2 linked regions of the Halorhodospira halophila genome follow. The protein of the gene in region 1 interacts with the protein of each later gene in a pairwise test. Links are inferred from orthologs where the notes say so. Each region holds a gene or a part of one and is shown on either strand. Other genes may lie near its edges. The genes, in order: rlmN and ftsZ.

The links.
Region 2: the proteins of rlmN (region 1) and ftsZ interact in binary tests that used the Escherichia coli proteins (3 or more experiments, as listed by UniProt). The link is inferred for Halorhodospira halophila from one-to-one orthologs.

Annotation. Positions count from the first base shown.
Region 1 is NZ_NHSN01000025.1:65,840-69,136, reverse strand. Bases 126-3,108 are described here. They hold rlmN (23S rRNA (adenine(2503)-C(2))-methyltransferase RlmN), read left to right. Parts: upstream 126-1,053; coding sequence 1,054-2,163; downstream 2,164-3,108. Other genes in these bases: CCR79_RS09640 (helix-turn-helix domain-containing protein), read left to right, coding at 2,900-3,108; CCR79_RS09645 (tetratricopeptide repeat protein), read left to right, coding at 2,160-2,903; ndk (nucleoside-diphosphate kinase), read left to right, coding at 648-1,073; CCR79_RS09660 (HesB/IscA family protein), read left to right, coding at 186-515. Outside these bases: cysE (serine O-acetyltransferase), read left to right, coding at 1-118; more of CCR79_RS09640, read left to right, coding at 3,109-3,297.
Region 2 is NZ_NHSN01000025.1:376,252-379,475, reverse strand. What follows is about bases 90-2,999. They hold ftsZ (cell division protein FtsZ), read left to right. Parts: upstream 90-919; coding sequence 920-2,080; downstream 2,081-2,999. Other genes in these bases: lpxC (UDP-3-O-acyl-N-acetylglucosamine deacetylase), read left to right, coding at 2,241-2,999; ftsA (cell division protein FtsA), read left to right, coding at 90-871. Outside these bases: more of ftsA, read left to right, coding at 1-89; more of lpxC, read left to right, coding at 3,000-3,143; CCR79_RS11110 (phosphoglycolate phosphatase), read left to right, coding at 3,212-3,224. UniProt on the Escherichia coli protein: Essential cell division protein that forms a contractile ring structure (Z ring) at the future cell division site. The regulation of the ring assembly controls the timing and the location of cell division.

The sequences.
Region 1 (3,297 bases):
CAGCGCCGTGCAGCAGATGGGCGGGCGGCTTGAAGAGACCCGCGTGCCGGATCTGGAGGTCGACGAGACGTCGGTCGAGAAGGCGTGCGGCGAGCACCACCGGGACGCTTCCCGCTAGCTGCCGGAACCCCCTAGAATGCAGACAGATGCGCCGTTACGGCGCGCCCAGTGACAGGAGGCAAGTCATGCCCGTAACCCTGACCGAACGTGCCGCGCGGCATGTCGAGAAGATGCTCGCCAGCCAGGATGCTGACCGGGCCCACGGCCTGCGCCTGGGGATCAAGGCCAGTGGCTGCTCCGGCTTCGCCTACGTGGTCGATTACGCCGAGGAGATCGGCGATCAGGATCTTGTCGTCGAGAGCCACGGGGTGAAGGTGGTGATGGCGCAACAGCACCGGCCGTTTCTGGAAGGCACCGAGGTGGACTACGTGCGCGACGGTATCAATTACCGTTTCGATTTCCGCAACCCGAACGTCCGCGATCTGTGTGGGTGCGGCGAGAGCTTTGCCGTGTGAACGGCCCAACCGCGGCGAGATTGTCGGCGCCCGGAACGGAGGGGTAGACTGTCCGACTGCCCAAGGCGCCGCAGCATTCCAGCGCTGCGGCTTTTTTGTTGAACGCGAGCATTCATCAGTCAGGAGATCCTAATGGCCGTCGAGCGAACCCTTTCCATCATCAAGCCGGATGCCGTAGCGCAGAACGCGATCGGCGAGATCCTTGCCCGCTTCGAGCGCTCTGGCCTGCGCGTGGTGGCTGCGCGCATGGTTCGGCTGAGCACCGAGCAGGCCGAGAGCTTCTACGCTGTGCACAGGGAGCGTCCGTTCTTCAATGACCTGGTCGGCTTCATGACCTCCGGGCCGGTGATGGTGCAGGTTCTCGAGGGCGAGGACGCCATCCGCAAGAACCGCGAGATCATGGGCGCCACCAACCCCAAGGAGGCGGCTGCAGGCACCCTCCGCCACGACTACGCGGAGAGCATCGATGCCAATGCGGTCCACGGGTCGGACAGCCCCGAGACGGCGGAACAGGAGATCGAGTTCTTCTTCAAGGCCGATGAGATCTGCTCCCGCTGACCACGAGGCGGTGCACGCCGAGCGCCAGTCGGGCCCGGTCGAGCTGCTCGGGCTCGATCGGCCGCGGCTGGCCGCTTTCTTCGATGCCCTGGGCGAAAAGCGGTTCCGCGCCCGGCAGATGATGCAGTGGCTGCATCAGCGCCACGTCTACGATTTCGACGAGATGACCGACCTGAGCAAGGCGCTGCGCCAGCGGCTGCGCGAGAACGCCCGGGTCGGTCTGCCCGAGGTGGCCGCCGACCAGCAGGCCAGCGACGGCACCCGCAAGTGGGTGGTGCGCCTGGCCGACGGCAACTGTGTCGAGGCCGTCTACATCCCGGAGCCGAAGCGTGGGACGCTGTGCGTCTCCTCGCAGGCCGGCTGCCCGATGGGCTGCACCTTCTGCGCTACGGCGGAGGGCGGGTTCTCGCGGAATCTCAGCGCCGCCGAGATCGTCGGTCAGGTTCACATCGCGCGCCGCCACCTGCCGGAGGGGGCGATCACCAACATCGTCTTCATGGGCATGGGCGAGCCGCTGCTCAACTTCGACCCGGTCATCTCGGCGTCGCGGGTGTTCACCGACGATTTCGGGTTCGTTCTCTCCAAGCGTCGGGTCACGATCTCGACCTCGGGAGTGGTCCACGCCATCGAGCGGATGCAGCGCATCACGGACGTGAGTCTGGCGGTCTCACTGCACGCTCCGAATAACGAGCTGCGCAACGAGCTGGTTCCGCTCAATCGCAAGAACCCTCTGGAGCGCCTGCTGCCGGCCTGCCACGCGTACATCGCCGACAAGCCCCATAGGCGCATCACCTGGGAGTACGTCATGCTCGATGGGGTCAACGACCAAGACGAGCACGCCCGGGAGCTGATCGAGCGGCTGCGGGGGATTCCGTCCAAGGTGAACCTGATCCCGTTCAATCCCTACCCGGGGGCACGCTACGGCCGCTCGCCACAGCGGCGGGTGCGCCGCTTCGCGGATCGACTGCTCGAGCACGGCCTGACCGCGACCATCCGCGAAACCCGTGGTGATGATATCGATGGGGCGTGCGGCCAGCTCGTCGGCGAGATCCGCGATGCGCGGCCCAGTAAGGTGGCGGGAACGGCGTGAAGCGCACGGGGCCCATGCTGGCGGCCCTGCTGGCGGTCGGGTGCGCTGCCGGGCCCGAGATGCCGGATGACCAGCGCGCAGCCGACAGCCACGCCGGGGCAGGGCTTCATCTGATCGCCCATGCGCAGCCGGAGGCCGCCCGCTCGCGCCTGGAGCGGGCGTTGCAGATCGATGGAGAACACCCACAGGCGCTTTCCGGCATGGGGCTCGTGGCCGAGTCGCAGGGCGATCTGGAGATGGCCCACGAATACCATCGGCGTGCCGCGCAGGCCGCTCCGGACTCGGGGCCTATCCTGAACAACCGGGGGCGGAGTCTGTGCCGTGCCGGGCAAGTGGATGAGGCGCTGGAGGTCTTCGGGGATGCCGCCGGGGCGGGTGGCTATGATTCCGCCGAAGTGCCGTTGACCAACGCCGCCCGCTGCGCCCTCGATGCGGGGCGCGAGGATGCCGCTGCCCGCCGCGCCGATGCTGCCGTCGAGGCGGCACCGGGGTTTGCCCCGGCGCGTGTGGTGCGCGGGGAGCTGCGTTACCGCCAGGGGGCGCTGGAGGCGGCCGCCGAAGACTTGGAACGTGCCCGTGACAGCGGTGGCGCCGGGGCGCGCGGCCTTTACTGGTCGGCACGCGTGGCGGCCGAGCAGGGGCGGCCGGAGGAGGCGGCCGCCTTCGCCGAGATGCTGGCCGAGCGTTTCCCTGGTTCGGGGTGGAACGAACGTTTGCACGCGGATGAGGTCGGGCCATGACTGATGAAACGGGGCAGGACGACAGCGACGGGGCGCGGCCCCGGGCCGATGCCCCGGATGATGCCGGGGACAAGGGCGCCCGGCCGTCGCCGGGGCAGCAACTGCGCCGCGCCCGTGAGGCGCAGGGGCGTACCGTGCGTGCGGTGGGGTCGAGTCTCAACCTGTCGGCGGACCGGGTGACGGCCCTCGAGGAAGATGACGACGAACGTCTGCCGCCGCCAACCTTCGTGCGCGGTTACCTACGCGCCTATGCGCGCCTGGTCGAACTCGATCCCGAGGCGGTGGTCGAGGCGTACAACCGGCGCCGGGGCAGCGATCCGGCCAGCGAGGAGCGGGCCGTGGGCAATGTGGGAGCCGTTGAGCCCCGACCGGCCGGGCGCCGCCGGCGGCGCTG
Region 2 (3,224 bases), 310 kb from region 1 along the record:
GGACCAGCAGATCCTGCACGTGATCCCGCAGGAGTTCGTCATCGACAGCCAGGAGGGTATCCGCGATCCCCTGGGCATGGCCGGCGTGCGGCTGGAGGCGCGGGTCCACATGGTCACCGGTGCGGTCTCGGCGGCGGACAACATCACCAAGTGCGTCCGCCGCTGCCAGCTGGACGTGGACGACATCGTTCTCCAGCAGCTGGCGGCGAGCCACGCTGTGCTCAGCGACGACGAGAAGGAGCTGGGCGTCTGCCTCGTCGATATCGGCGGCGGGACCACCGATATCGCGGTGTTCACCGGCGGCGCCATCCGCCATACCGCCGTCATCCCCATCGCCGGGCACCAGGTCACCAACGACATCGCGGTGGCGCTGCGGACGCCGACGCACCACGCCGAGGACATCAAGGTGCGCTACGCCTGCGCCCTGTCGCAGCTGGCCAACCCCGAGGAGAGCATCGAGGTGCCCTCGGTGGGTGACCGGCCGCCGCGCCGCCTGTCCCGCCAGTCGCTGGCGTCGGTGGTGGAGCCGCGCTACGAGGAACTGCTCTCGCTGGTGCAGTCGGAGCTGCGCAAGAGCGGCTTCGAAGATCTGATCCCGGCGGGCATCGTGCTCACCGGCGGTAGCTCGAAGATGGAGGGGGTCACCGATCTGGCCGAGGAGGTCTTCCACCTGCCGGTGCGCATCGGGGTGCCGAAGTTCGTTACCGGCCTATCCGATGTGGTGCGCAACCCGATGTACTCCACCGGCGTCGGTCTGCTCGCCTTCGGCGCGCGCAACCGCGAAAGCGGCATGTCGCCGGCGCTGGCGCAGGACGCCGGGATAACCGCCTTGTGGGGGCGGATGAAGAACTGGTTCAAGGGCAATTTCTAGTCATTTCAGTAATCGCTAGCGTCCGCGACGCTTGAGGAGGGCAGCATCATGTTTGATCTGATGGATACCGCCAATCAGAACGCGGTCATCAAGGTGATCGGAGTCGGCGGCGGCGGTGGCAACGCCGTCCAGCACATGGTTGAGAGCGAGATCGAGGGCGTGGAGTTCATCTACGCCAACACCGACGCCCAGGCCCTGGCCAATACCCGCGCCGGGGTGACGGTGCAGCTCGGTTCCGGCATCACCAAGGGCCTGGGGGCCGGGGCCGATCCGACCACCGGCCGGCAGGCGGCCGAGGAGTCCCGTGACCGCCTTCAGGAAGTGCTCGACGGGGCGGACATGGTCTTCATCACCGCCGGCATGGGCGGTGGCACGGGCACGGGGGCGGCCCCGGTGGTGGCCGAGGTCGCCCGCGAGATGGGCATCCTCGCCGTGGCGGTGGTGACCAAGCCGTTCCCGTTCGAGGGCAACAAGCGCATGGGCGTGGCCCAGGAGGGCATCAAGGAGCTGGAGAACAGCGTCGATTCGCTGATCACCATCCCCAATGAGCGGCTTCTGCCGGTGCTCGGCAAGAACCTGACCCTGATCGACGCCTTCAAGTCGGCCAACGACGTGCTCCATGGCGCGGTGCGCGGTATTGCTGAGCTGATCACCCGTCCGGGCCTGATCAACGTCGACTTTGCCGACGTGCGCACCGTGATGTCCGAGATGGGCATGGCGGTGATGGGCAACGGCGTGGCCTCGGGCGAGGGGCGTGCCCGCGAGGCGGCCGACCGGGCCATCGCCTGCCCGCTGCTCGAGGACTTCAACCTGGCCGGCGCCAACGGTGTTCTGGTCAACGTCACCGGTGGCTACAACCTCTCCATCGGCGAGTTCGACGAGGTCGGCAACGCCGTGCGCGAGTACGCCTCCGACGAGGCGACCGTGGTGGTCGGTGCCGTGATCGACCCCGAACTGGAGGACGAGCTGCGCGTGACGGTGGTGGCCACCGGTCTGGGGCCGGCGGTTCAGTCCGCTGAGGATGTGGCTCGCGTCGCCCAGCAGGCGCAGCCCGGTCCGCGCAAGCACACCGGCGAGGTCGACTACGCGCAGCTCGACCGGCCCACGGTGATCCGGCAGAACGCCGCCAACGAGCGCAAGGAGGCGGATACCGACGGCGACATGGAGTACCTGGATATCCCGGCGTTCCTGCGTCGCCAGGCCGACTGAGGCGCGGCGCGTTTTGTGCGCTGCAATATACTTTTTGGATTTGTTACACTAATATTTCGCGACGTCTCGCCGCTATAAACGGTGAAGGCGGTGTGTCCGGTCGCGCTGGTTGCGGCTGAGCACACATGTAGCCGCATGAGCAGTGGAGCCGAGTCGAGCCATGATCCGTCAACGCACCTTGAAGAACAGCATCCGCGCGACCGGCGTGGGCCTGCACACCGGCGAGAAGGTCTACCTGACCCTCCGCCCGGCTCCGGCCAATGCGGGCATCATATTCCGGCGGACGGATCTCGATCGCGAGATCAAGGCAACGGCCGCTGCGGTGGGCGACACCCGTCTCTCGACCTGCCTGGTCGAGGACGGGGTGCGCGTGTCCACCGTCGAGCACCTGCTCTCGGCGCTGGCCGGACTCGGGATCGACAACTGCTACGTCGATCTCTCCGCCGCCGAGGTACCGATTATGGACGGCAGTGCGGCGCCTTTTGTGTTCCTGGTCCGCTCTGCCGGGATCAAGGAGCAGGAGGCGCCGAAGCGCTTTGTGCGCATCCTGGAGCCGGTCCAGGTCGTCGACGGTGACAAGTGGGTGGCCTTCGAGCCCTTCGAGGGCTTCAAGGTCAGCTTCACCATCGACTTCGACCATCCGGTCTTCCTCGATCAGCACGCCCGGGCCGAGGTGGATTTCTCCTCGACCTCGTTCATCAAGGAGGTCAGCCGGGCGCGGACCTTCGGGTTCATGAAGGAGATCGAGGCGCTGCGGGCTTCCCGTCTGGCCCTGGGGGGCAGCCTGGACAACGCCATCGTGGTCGACGACTACCGGGTGCTGAACGAGGACGGGCTGCGCTACCGGGACGAATTCGTCAAGCACAAGATCCTCGACGCCATCGGCGACCTCTACCTGCTGGGCAGCAGCCTGATCGGCTCTTTCCACGGGCACAAGTCCGGGCACGCCCTCAACAACCGCCTCCTGCGCAAGCTCCTCGAGCACGAGCACGCCTGGGAGGAGGTGACCTTCGAGGAGCTCGACGAACTGCCCATTGCCTACGATCAGCCGGTGGTGGCCTGAGCGCCGCAGCAGCTTGCGGTCCGGGCCGGCCAGCCGGTAGGGTGTAGCTTTCTGCCTGAAAGCTGGCTATGGATCTCTCGC